4 regions of the Halomonas sp. KHS3 genome follow, and region 1 is predicted to be linked to each of the others. Evidence: predicted binding sites of a transcription regulator. Region 1 holds the regulator's gene; each other region holds the start of a gene.
What was found. The regulator FNR, encoded in region 1, switches genes on or off when oxygen is low (the NO sensors DNR and NnrR bind a similar motif). The targets are predictions, from matches to a motif close to TTGATNTANATCAA.

Region 1 (3,109 bases):
GGCGGCGGCACGCCGACATTTCTCAGTTTGAACCAGATGGGCGACCTGATTGATCGACTGGATGCACGTTTTGGTCTTTCATCGTCTGCTGATCGCGATTACGCAATTGAAATAGATCCTCGCGAAGCGGATGTGTTTACGCTGCGCCATCTCGAATCCCTCGGCTTTAATCGCATCAGCCTGGGCGTGCAGGATTTAAGCCCGCTGGTGCAGAAAGCGATTAACCGTATTCAGCCTCGGGTACTTACCGAAACGCTGATGGAGGAGGCGCATCGCCTGGGCTTTCGCTCGCTCAATCTCGACCTAATTTATGGCTTGCCATTTCAGACTGAAAAGAGCTTTGCCAACACCCTACGCCAGGTGATCGAGCTCAACCCGGCGCGCCTTTCTGTGTTTAATTACGCGCATATGCCCGAGCGTTTTGCCCCGCAGCGGCGCATTAATGTCGATGACTTGCCAGGCGGAGAAGAGAAGCTAGCGATTCTGCGCACCACCATCGAAATGCTCACCGCAGCTGGCTATGTGCATATCGGTATGGATCACTTTGCCCGCCCTGACGATAGCCTGGCTATTGCCCAGCGCGAAGGCTCGCTGCAGCGCAACTTCCAGGGCTACTCCAGCCATGCTCAGTGCGACTTAATCGGGCTTGGCGTATCGGCGATTTCCCGTATTGATGACGTCTATGCGCAGAATCCTAGCGATCTGGCCCGCTACGAAGCGGCGCTGGATCAGGGGCAGCTTGCCACCGTGCGTGGCATACGCTTAAGTGATGACGACCTGATCCGCCGGGATGTGATTGAGCGGCTGATGTGCGATATGGGCATTGATCTGACCGCCGTTAGCCAGCGCTGGAACATTGATGCCCCCCGCTACTTTGCGCCTGCGCTTGAGCGCCTGCAAAGCGCCGAGCAAGATGGCCTGCTGGCACGCAGCGGCGACCAGCTTAACGCAACGCCAATGGGTCGACTGCTGATTCGCCATATAGCAATGGCGTTTGATACCCATCTTTCCGGGCAAACGGGACAACAGTATTCTAAGATTGTTTAATCACCTTATTGCAGGCATGCTAAAGCGACTATAATAAGTAAGGATTTTCTAATTGATAAGCGGGACCCTCTCAAGGAGCAAAGCATGTTGGAACCCATGAGCCGTCGGCGCTCGCTACTCCATGAAGCTCGCTGCCAAACCTGCAGTTTGAGCTCACTGTGCCTGCCACTTGCCCTTGAGCTGGACGACGTGGGGCAGTTTGACGCCATTATTCGTCGTCGCGCGCCGCTGAAAAAAGGCGAACCGCTGTTTCGTCAGGGCGACACCTTTACCAGCGTTTACGCAGTCCGTTCGGGCAGTTTGAAACAGATCACCGCCGAAGGTAACGGCAGCGAGCAGTTGACCAATTTCTACCTGCCCAGTGAATTGGTGGGGTTGGATGGCATTGACGAAGAGCATTACCCCGGTAGCGTTATCGCCCTGGAAACGACCACCGTCTGCGAGATTCCTTTTGACCGCCTGGACTTACTCTCGGAGGAGCTGCCCGAACTGCGTGGCCAGCTTTATCGCAGCATGAGCAAAGAGTTGCGCGATGACCGGCGTATGATGCGGCTACTTTCGCGTAAAACCGCCGATCAGCGGCTGGCAAGTTTTTTGATTACCCTCTCAGATCGTTTTCGTCGCCGGGGCTACTCGCCTTACAGCTTTCGCCTCTCAATGCCCAGGGCTGATATCGGCAACTACCTGGGCTTAGCGGTGGAAACGGTCAGCCGCATACTAAGCCGCTTTCAGCAGCAGAGTGTGGTGGCGGTCTCAGGGCGAGAGGTCAACATTCTCGATATGCCGCGCTTGATTACCCTCGCCGAAGAGGAAGAGCAAACAGTTAGCTGACGTTAAAGGCTTGGATACGCCCCGCCAGTAGCTCTGCTTGCTTGGCCTCAAGGCCTTCAAAATCGAACAGGCTGCGGTCGGCCAACTGGGAAGGGGCAATGTTGGTGACGGCCTTGAACATGCTCTCCAGACGGCCAGGAAACTTTTTGTCCCACTCGGCAAGCATCTCTTTGACCACCTGACGCTGCATATTAGGCTGTGAACCGCACAGGTTGCAGGGAATAATCGGAAACGCCATCAGCCGCGAAAACTCGGCGATATCCGCCTCTTTGCAGTAGGCCAACGGCCGAATAACGATATTCTTCCCATCATCGGATAGCAGCTTTGGCGGCATCGCTTTCAGGTTGCCGCCAAAGAACATATTGAGAAACAGCGTTTCGAGAATATCTTCCCGGTGATGGCCCAGGGCTATCTTATTGGCGCCAATCTCTTCGGCAAAGCCATACAACGAGCCGCGCCGCAGCCGTGAACAAAGCGCGCAGGTGGTTTTACCTTCCGGGGTTTTCTCTTTTACCACCGAGTAAGTATCGCGCTCGACAATGTGGTACTCCACGCCCTGCTTATCCAGATACGCAGGCAATACGTGCTCGGGAAAACCCGGCTGTTTTTGATCCAGATTGACCGCTACCAGCGAAAAATTGACCGGCGCATTGCGCTGCAAATTGCGCAAAATCTCCAGCATCGTGTAGCTGTCCTTTCCACCGGAGAGGCAGACCATTACGCGATCACCTTCATTGATCATTTGGTAATCAATGATCGCATTGCCCACTTCTCGGCGCAGACGCTTTTGCAGCTTGTTAAATTCACGCTTCTGCTTCGCATCAGCCAGCTCAGGCTGGTCGTGCTCAGCGTTAGCTGGGGTGGCTCCAACCGTATCAAGGTGAGCAGGATCAAAGTGATCAAGAGTTTGCATGGTATAAGCACTGCCGAGGGTAGAAGGCGTGAGAGAAAAAAGTAATAACTATTCTAACAACACTCACCGCCTGACCCAACTAATCAGACGTAGCCACACAAGATATCGCAATTGGAAGTGACTATTTTGACCGCTGCACCATACCTCGGTGCGAGGGCAGCTTGGAGCGAGGGTCTTTTGTCATGGATGACAAAAGTAGCGCCCAGGGAGGGGTTCACAGCGCCCTCGCGGAAAGCTGTCCTCGCCACGACGAAAGAGACTACTATGCCACCTGCGCCATAATACGCTGCAGGCGCATATACAGCAGTGCGCTGGCGG
Region 2 (3,109 bases), on a different contig from region 1:
GCCAGCATGCTGCAATCAACTTCCTTGGGTCAACAGCCTACGCTTTGGCAGTGGCTGGAAAGCACCTCGCTACCGGTGGGGTACTTTTCGGGGCAGCGGGACATCAAGTTCCACACTCTGGCGTCTCATCTGGCAACAATGGCCCCGCGCCTGCGCCATATCACGCTGGAAGGGGGCCACAATCTTCATGCTGAGCAACCTGAGATGATTGCTCAGCAGCTCAATGCCTGGTATCGCACGCTAGGCTAATGTTTATCAGCTGATCACCATTAACCAGGGCAGGCCGACCACCAGCCAAACCACTAGGAATAGCAGCCCGAAGACCGCCCCTAGGCGCCAAAAGAGCGCGCTGGGCAGGTAGCCGCTGCCGTAGTAAACCGGGCTTGGCCCTGTGCCGTAGGGGGTCAGAATGCCCATAAAGCCAAGTGTGGGTAGCAGTAGCAGAACAAACATCTGCATATCCAGACCGGCAATGCCTGATGCCGCTGCCAGAATCACCGGTAGCAAGGCGGTAACGTGGGCAGTAACACTGGCAAAGAAGTAGTGCAGTAGATAGAAAATGACCACCAGCGCCACCATGGCCATTAGGGGGTTGAAGTGGCTTATTTGCCCGCCAACCACATTGCCAAACCAGTTAACGAACCCTACTTGGCTGAGCCCGCCCGCTAGTGCCACCAGAGTGGCAAACCATACAAAGGTATTCCAGGCTGCTCGGTTATCGAGAATATCGCTCCAGGTCACAATGCCGGTTAACAGCATGCCGCAGATCACCACCAAGCCTACCAGCGACCCAGAGATAATATCGCCCGCAAAAATCCATAGCAGCAGGGCGGTGACCACCATAATGACCAGCATTATTTCATGGCGGGTCAGTGCTCCCAGCTTGGTTAACTCCTGCCCCGCCCAGTCGGAGATTTCATTCCCCGCTTTCACTTCGGGCGCGCATAGCCAGTAGCTCAGCAGCGGCACCAGCAGGAGCAGCAGAATGCCGACAGGTGCTACTGCCATAAACCACTGCCCCCAGTTGATATGAATACCTGTCGCGCTCTCGGTTAGCGCGATCGCCAATAGATTGGGCGCCAGAGCGGTCAAAAATAGCGAACTGGTCACACAGGTGGAAGCCAGCGCGGTCCACATCAAAAAGCTGCCCATGCGCTTCATGCTGGGGTCATTGGGGTGCGAATCGTAAAGCGGCGGCAGGTTGCGAATCACGGGGTAGATCGTGCCTGCGCTACGTGCGGTGTTCGAGGGCGTAAACGGCGCCAGAATGCCATCGGCAATCATCACCGCGTAGCCAAGAGTCAACGTACGTTTTCCCATTGCCTTGACCAGCCAAAGCGATATTCGCCTGCCGAGTCCGGTTTTTTCATACCCCAAGGCAAACATAAATGCGCCGAAAATCAGCCATACGGTGGAATTGGTAAAGCCCGACACCGCCCATGAGAATGCCTGGTTAGCAGCACTGAATCCGTCAGTCGCCAGTTGCTCCGGAGAGAACAGCACCCACCGGGAAAGTAGTGCCACCAGGGTAACGCCGACCAGGCCCACCACTGCGCCCGGCAATGGTTCAAGAATAAGGCCAACCACACAGCCGAGGAAAATGGCGAAAAAGTACCACGCATGAGGCGCAAGCCCCAGGGGAGTGGGTATCAGCGCGACGATGATAGCAACTGCTAGCGGCGCTAACAGTTTCCATCGCGGCGAGGGTTGAGCATCGGTCGTCATGCGGCACCTCTCTTCAGTGTTGGTAGTGTGCTCTTTTTGCTTGGTGGGCAGTGGTCTGCCCGGCAGTGAGTGATTTGAAGAGTAGGCGGTGCAGCACTAGGGTAAAAGTGATGCTAGCTCGATTCCTCCCTTTCTTGATGTACATCAATAGTCCTTTGGACTAATGAACAGGGCCTTCCCCTTGTATGGTAAGTTCGAATAGACAAGACGGCAGCGCAGATTGCCGCCAGTACCACCTTTGACTTGGCTAATGAAGGGGCTTTTCATGCAACAGCGAGATTTTGATATCGTCATTGTTGGTGGGGGTGGTGCAGGCTTACGCGCTGCTATCGGGGCTGCCGAGCAGGCCAAAGAGCAGGGCACTCCCCAGCGCATAGCGCTGCTGTCCAAGGTTTACCCCATGCGTTCCCATACCGTGGCGGCTGAAGGTGGCGCTGCCGCCGTCACCAGTGCCGAAGATTCCCACCAAGCGCATTTCGACGACACGGTGTCAGGCGGTGACTGGCTGGTTGAGCAGGGCGTCGTCGACTACTTTGTTCATCACGCTTATCAAGAATTGGTGCAGATGGAGCGCTGGGGCTGCCCCTGGAGCCGTAAAGGCGATGGCCAAGTGCAGGTGCGCCGCTTCGGGGGCATGAAAACCGCACGCACCTGGTTTGCGGCCGACAAAACCGGCTTTCATATGCTCCACACCCTGTTTCAGACCTCGCTGAAGTACCCAGAGATTGAGCGTTTTGATGAGTTCTTTGTGCTCGATCTGGCGGTACACGAAGGTGCGGTTATTGGCGTTATAGCCCTGCAGATCGCTACCGGTGAACTGACCCTGCTGCGCGCTAAAGCGGTGATTCTCGCTACCGGCGGCGCAGGGCGCTTGTTCCGCTTCAATACCAACGCGGGAATTGTCACCGGCGACGGCATGGCGATGGCCTATCGTCACGGTGTGGCGTTGCGGGATATGGAGTTTGTCCAGTACCACCCCACCGGCCTGCCCGGTTCTGGCATTTTGATTACCGAAGCGTGCCGGGGCGAAGGCGGCATTCTGCTCAATAAAGAGGGCTACCGCTATCTGCAGGATTACGGCCTGGGCCCAGAAACTCCGCTTGGCAAGCCGGAAAACAAATATATGGAACTGGGGCCACGGGACAAACTCTCCCAGGCCTTCTGGCAAGAGCAGCAGGCGGGCCGCACCGGCAAGTTTGGCGACAGCGATGTGGTCTATCTCGACCTGCGCCACTTGGGTGAAAAGTACATTCTGGAGCGCCTACCGTTTATCTGTGAACTGGCTAAATCCTATATCAATGTTGATCCGGTGAAAGACCCCATTCCCATTCGCCCGGCGGTTCACTACACCATGGGTGGGATTGAGACCGACCCTCAGTGCGAA
Region 3 (3,109 bases), on a different contig from region 1:
TTGCACCCCCTGCTCAGCCGGTGGCACCACAGCAGCCAGCGCCACGCCAACCCCTGCTGGCGGTGGTCGAAACGTCAACATTGTCACCATCGAGTAACTCTACCCCCTCAACGCCGGTTGTCGATCTTGAAGAACAGCTAGCCGATATCGTCACCATTCAGCGCCCCACGCCGGCAAGCGAAGATCCACAGCCCGACCCACTTCAAGCGTTCATTGAGCGTGAACGCAAGATGGCTTCTGTCACTGAAACGGGCGGTGGCTGGGGGGTGCAAGTGGGTGCTTTCAGTCGTGAAGCCCAGGCACGGCAATTGGCGCAGCAGGCGGCTCAGCGGATTGCTCAGACTTTAGGCGGACGCATTGCTGTAGACACGGTAGAGGGCCAAAACCCGGTTTATCGCGCCCGGCTAATGGCATTGGACGAGCAGCGCGCTCGCCAAGCGTGCCGTGAGCTGCACTCCCAAGGTATGGACTGTATGGTCGTTAACGCCAGCTTGTAAGGGGGGGGGGGGCGTCATCKCCCCGCCAATGGCTAATTGGCGGGGTTTTTCTTTTTTGGCACTTTGTATTGACCAGTGAACAGGGAGATCGCGGTGACAACCTCGCTGAAAGGCATACTCTGCATGTGTTTGGGCGTTCTTTTCCTCGCCCTAGGCGACGCTGTTTCCAAGTGGTTAGGTGAAGTGCACTCGCCACTGCAGATTATTTTCTTCCGTGCCTTGGTATCGCTACCGCTGATTGCGCTGCTTGCCCATTTTGCCGGTGGGTTACGCAAGCTGCGTACGAAACGGCCGGGTGTCCATTTGCTGCGCGGATTGATTTATACCGCCACCATGGTCTGTTTCGTATGGGGGCTAACGCTGCTCCCCCTGGCGGAGGCCACGGCGATTGCCTTTGTGGCGCCGCTGTTTGTGACCCTGCTTTCGGTGCCATTGTTGGGTGAGCGCATTGATCCACCGGTGCTGATCGCATCCTTGGTGGGGTTTGCGGGGGTGCTGATCGTGGTGCGGCCCAACGGCGATGCGTTTCAGATGGGCGCGCTGGTATTGGTGGGGGCGGCGCTATTCTATGCGCTGATGATGATTACCGCCCGGCGCTACGGCGCCCGCGAACACCTCTGGGCAATGCTGTTTTACATGACCTGTGTGCCGCTGGTGGTGACCGCGCTAACGCTGCCCTGGGTGTGGCAGACACCCCAGCCGTGGCACTGGGTAGGCTTTTTCGCCTCGGGAGTATTGGGCGTTGCGGCCACCGCTTTCATCACCTTGGCCTTTCGGTTTGCTCCTGCGGCCATCGCCGCCCCGTTTGATTACACCGCCATGCTCTGGGCGGTACTGCTGGGCTGGTGGTTCTGGGGTGAAATGCCGGATCTCTGGGTCTGGGTAGGCAGCGCCTTGATAATGGGCAGCGGGTTAGCGGTGGCGTATCACGACCGTAGGACAACCCTTAAACGTCGTCCTACCGCTTAACTGACGTCACTCTACCGCCACTTTTTGATCTAGGTCACGGAAGCGGTGAGCTTGCCAAAACGGCGGATTTGGGCTGGTTATAATCCTGGCCTTTCATCGCAGTCCGCTGCGAGCCATCGTCCTGATCACGGTGACTGTCTATGCAAGCCCCCGAACGACTGAAGCAAGCTCCCGAACTACTTTCCCCTGCGGGCACCTTCAAGAACATGCGTTACGCCTTTGCCTATGGGGCCGATGCGGTTTACGCGGGGCAGCCGCGCTACTCTCTCCGGGTGCGCAACAACGATTTTAAAATTGATAACTTACATCGTGGTATCGAGTATGCCCATGCCCGAGGCAAGCAGTTTTATGTTGCCTCCAACATTGCCCCTCACAACAGCAAACTGAAAACCTACCTCCAGGATATGGCGCCGGTGATCGAGGCAGGGCCCGATGCACTGATTATGTCGGATCCCGGTTTGATTATGATGGTTCGTGATCGCTGGCCGGATCAACCTATCCACCTCTCGGTGCAATCGAACGTCGTCAACTGGGCTGCCGCCCAATTCTGGCAGCGGCAGGGTATCAGCCGCATCATTTTGTCTAGGGAGCTATCACTGGAAGAGATCGGCGAAATACGCGAACAGTGCCCAGGCTTAGAGATCGAAACCTTTGTTCACGGCGCACTGTGTATCGCCTATTCAGGGCGTTGCCTACTGTCGGGTTATTTCAATCATCGCGACCCTAATCAAGGCACCTGTACCAACGCGTGTCGCTGGAAATACAACACCGTAGCAGCGACCCAGGATGACACGGGCGACTTAATAGCCGCCCAAGGAAGTGGCAGTGCAGCGGTCGGCAGCCCAGACGAGCTTTCGGCGCTGATTGAAGATGTTTCCCGCCCTGGCAAGCTGATGCCTGTGTATGAGGATGAACACGGCACCTACATCATGAACTCCAAGGATCTGCGCGCGGTGCAGCATGTCGCTCGGCTGACGCAAATGGGCGTGGCGTCACTAAAGATTGAAGGGCGCACCAAGTCCCATTATTACGTTGCGCGTACAGCGCAAGTCTATCGCCAAGCCATTGATGACGCAGTCGCTGGGCGCCCCTTCAATAAACGGCTAATGGATGAACTTGAGAACCTGGCGAATAGAGGGTACACCGAGGGCTTCTATCAACGCCATGTGCACGGTGAGTACCAAAGCTATGAGCAGGGGAACTCCATCGGCGTTCACCAGCAGTTCGTCGGTGAAGTGCTGGATTTCGATCCGGCTCGTGGCAGGTTGGAAGTCGAGGTTAAAAATCGCTTTGAAGTGGGGGATGGCATGGAGCTGATGCTGCCAGGTGGTAATCACCGCTTCGTGCTCGAGCATATCGAGAACTTGCGAGGTGAAGCGCAGAGCGCAGCACCTGGTTCTGGGCATCGCGTGCGAATCCCCGTTCCCAAGGTCAGCATTACCCCTGAACAGCTTGAGTTTGCGCTGTTAATGCGTGATCTCAAGCCTTCCAGAGCAGCACAACCTGAATCGTTAGGGGTAGCGATCAGCTAAACGCATAAACGTCCATCGCAAGCACACCGTGCTCTACGCTGTGGTGCAGCTGTTTTGCGTCGCCTCCTGCCCCCATGGCCACCAGCAATGGCTGAAAGTGTTCAGGGGTCG
Region 4 (3,109 bases), on a different contig from region 1:
GATCCCCGATAACGGCGCGTAAGCGAGCCAGCCGGTTTTGGCGAATTCGCCCACCACCAGCGAGATATTGACCAGTATCGCGGAGACCGCAAACAGCCAAAAGCTTAAGTTATTCAGGAAAGGGAAAGCAACGTCGCGGGCACCAATTTGCAGCGGCACCACCAGGTTCATCAAGCCGATGACCATGGGCATGGCGACAAAGAAGATCATAATCACGCCGTGGGCGGTAAAGATCTGGTCGTAGTGTTCGGGGGGTAAATAGCCCGCTGCATCCCCGGCGGCCATCGCCAGCTGGGTGCGCATCATTATCGCATCCGAGAAGCCGCGCAGCAGCATCACCAGAGCGACGATGAAATACATAATGCCGAGCTTTTTATGGTCAACGGAGGTAAACCACTCGTTCCACAGCCAGCCCCACTTACGGTAATAGGTGATTAAACCAAACAGTGCGATCCCACCAATGGCCATAAAGGCCGCGACGACCATGATGATCGGCTCGTGGTAGGGAATTGACTCTAACGTGAGTTTTCCAAACACGGCTTAACCTCCCACTTCTACGCTAGAGGAGTGGCTGCGCATGGCATTATCCTGACTAGCATGGTTGTTAGTGACATGACCTGATTCGGCCGCGTGATCGGCAGTCTTCTCATTTTCACCATCGTAGGAGTCAGCATGATCGCCGCCCATCTGATGCTCGCCGCCGGTATGGAAGCTTCGTAAGATGCTTTCATACAGCGATGGTGAGATGGCTGAGAAGTACTCAACCGGATTCGATTCGCTAGGTTCCGCCAACGCTTCATAACCTTCTGGGTAGGTCAGCGTTTGTGGAGCAGCGCGTACCGTTTCCACCCAGGCGTCAAAATCCTCAGGGTTGGTCACCTTGGCTTCAAAGGTCATGCCAGAGAAGCCCGCGCCACTGTAGTTGGTGGAACGACCAGGGTAGCTACCAATCTCATCGGCGATGAGATGGACATCGTTATCCATGCCCGCCATGGCATAAATCTGGCTACCAAGATGGGGGATAAAGAAAGCGTTCATCACTGAGCCTGAGCTGACCCGAAAGCGCACCGGTGTATCTACCGGAAAGGCCACTTCGTTAACACTGGCAATACCCTGCTCGGGGTAGATAAACAGCCACTTCCAATCAAGCGCCACCGCCTGTATTTCGATCGGCGCCACATCGCTTTCCAGCGGTTTGTGGGGATCAAGGCTATGGGAGGTCTTCCAGGTCAACAGGGCGAGCACCGCGATAATCGCACAGGGCACGATCCACACCACCGCTTCAATCACGTTGGAGTGCGCCCAATCAGGCGTGTATTTAGCCAGGCTATTACTACGCCGGTAACGCCAGCCAAACAGCAGCGTCATGACAATCACAGGAATAACTACAATCAACATTAGGCCAAAGGCGGTCAGAATCAGTGTGCGCTGCTCAGCGCCAATCTGGCCTTTTGGGTCTAGCAGCGCTGAACTACAGCCTGCTAGAAACAGACACAGCGCAAGGAGCACTAGAGTGCCTCGCCTGCGCCAAAGTGAGCGTCGTTGCATGGTGTGATCTCGTCAGAGGTTGTTTAAAACACTAGCTAGCCATGTCGCCCTTCTACATAGCAGGCTAACTACCACCCCATACTCTTCCCAAAACATGCTCTGCATGGCGCTCTTGAAAACGTGCTAGGAAAACGCTCTCAAGGACAGTGCACACGTGACGCTGGGCGCCATTGCTCCGGGAAAAATATGCGTCGCCGGATGGGAATTGGCGACGAGCCTCGCTGGCCTAAGCACTAAAGGCTTAAGCAGTTAAGACTAAAGTATTTTCTATTGATCGAGATCATGAAAGAAGTGGCGCATTGCCGCACCCAAGGTATTGACTGGGATGAGCAAGGGGGAAATCGCTTACGCCACTGTGACGGTGGGAACCACTATCTCAGGTACAACGCGGCCATTTTTTTTAAGCAACTGCGGGGCGCCCTCTTCGTCGGTAACCACCACATCAAAATCGTCCAGAGCAGCGAAATAGGCCGGGCGAACTACGCTGAACTTACTGGCATCTACCACCAACAGGCGCTGCATAGCGGTGGCAATGGCAGCCTGTTTAGGCGCCACTTCGTGAAAGTGAAAGCAGCTAACACCACGCTCTAAATCCACCCCTGCAGCGGAGATCAGCGCCTTATTAATGCCTAACCGCTCGATAGCAGCAGTCATATTGTCGCTACCGAATGACTGCGAGGTGGCATAAAACAGCCCGCCTAGTAGCACCAAGCGCACGTTGGGCAGGGCGGCAACGGCATTGGCAACATTAAGCGCATAGGTCACTACCGTCAGCTCTCGGAAATGACTTAACTGGCTCAGCAGCGGCATTAGCGTTGAGCCGCAGTCGATAAACAGCGTATCGCCCTCTTCTATGTAAGCTAACGCCCGCTGACAAAGCCGATACTTGGCCTGGTAGTGGCTAGCCTGCTGTTCGGTCAAGTCATAAATAGGCGTTACGCCAGGGTAGTTTGCCATCACTAGGCGCCCACCCAGCAGGCTAATGGCAGTATCCTGAGTCGTCAGATCGCGACGGATGGTCATTTCGGAAACATCGCATAGCTCTGCGGCATCGCGCAGATGAAGAGTACCGCCACTGGCAAGCGCTTCCTGAAGCTTGGCAAGGCGCAGCGCACTACGGCCATTCATGGTGGGCATCTCCTGGCAAACCCCTCTTGTTGTGATTTTCGCAACGAGAGCATCGGTGTTGCGTCCATTTTCATTTCTATGCTGAGCGAGCGGCGGCGTAATTTCCACTGCTACGACGGCTATTGGTGCTATTAGTGCCACAATGAGAGCCATATGACATTTAAATAGCGTTGATGTGACAACTCTTGCAAATCAACGTTAGAAAAATAACACTAAATGTTATAATTTTAACATTAACGCCAGCCCGCACGACTACAACCTCGGATAGCCACACCCAAGTGGCTCCGCGACAACCAATGTTGAGGCTCTCATGACTGCTCGTACACACTCTCGCCCCCCTTCGTCTAAGATCGCGCTTGGCGCTGGCGTATTAGGGGCCATACTCACTACGCCGCTAATGGCAGACGAGGCTGCTCAGTCGCATCCTCTAGAT

Region 2: the regulator FNR is predicted to act here: its motif matches at 1,860-1,873, upstream of frdA (fumarate reductase (quinol) flavoprotein subunit).
Region 3: the regulator FNR is predicted to act here: its motif matches at 1,491-1,504, upstream of yegQ (tRNA 5-hydroxyuridine modification protein YegQ).
Region 4: the regulator FNR is predicted to act here: its motif matches at 1,819-1,832, upstream of cyoA (ubiquinol oxidase subunit II).

The regions. Positions count from the first base shown of each region.
Region 1 is NZ_JWHY01000007.1:206,878-209,986, forward strand. Features, by position in the region: gene hemN (oxygen-independent coproporphyrinogen III oxidase) at 1-1,047, shown strand, start outside; gene fnr (fumarate/nitrate reduction transcriptional regulator Fnr) at 1,132-1,878, shown strand; gene ttcA (tRNA 2-thiocytidine(32) synthetase TtcA) at 1,871-2,791, opposite strand; gene RO22_RS16945 (DNA polymerase III subunit epsilon) at 3,054-3,109, opposite strand, start outside.
Region 2 is NZ_JWHY01000006.1:59,617-62,725, reverse strand. Features, by position in the region: gene menH (2-succinyl-6-hydroxy-2,4-cyclohexadiene-1-carboxylate synthase) at 1-249, shown strand, start outside; gene RO22_RS15185 (anion permease) at 256-1,725, opposite strand; gene frdA (fumarate reductase (quinol) flavoprotein subunit) at 1,991-3,109, shown strand, end outside.
Region 3 is NZ_JWHY01000008.1:62,371-65,479, forward strand. Features, by position in the region: gene RO22_RS17375 (D-alanyl-D-alanine carboxypeptidase family protein) at 1-497, shown strand, start outside; gene RO22_RS17380 (DMT family transporter) at 591-1,466, shown strand; gene yegQ (tRNA 5-hydroxyuridine modification protein YegQ) at 1,607-2,998, shown strand; gene RO22_RS17390 (DODA-type extradiol aromatic ring-opening family dioxygenase) at 2,991-3,109, opposite strand, start outside.
Region 4 is NZ_JWHY01000002.1:705,119-708,227, reverse strand. Features, by position in the region: gene cyoB (cytochrome o ubiquinol oxidase subunit I) at 1-537, opposite strand, end outside; gene cyoA (ubiquinol oxidase subunit II) at 541-1,548, opposite strand; gene RO22_RS05355 (DeoR/GlpR family DNA-binding transcription regulator) at 1,894-2,676, opposite strand; gene RO22_RS05350 (outer membrane protein OmpK) at 2,987-3,109, shown strand, end outside.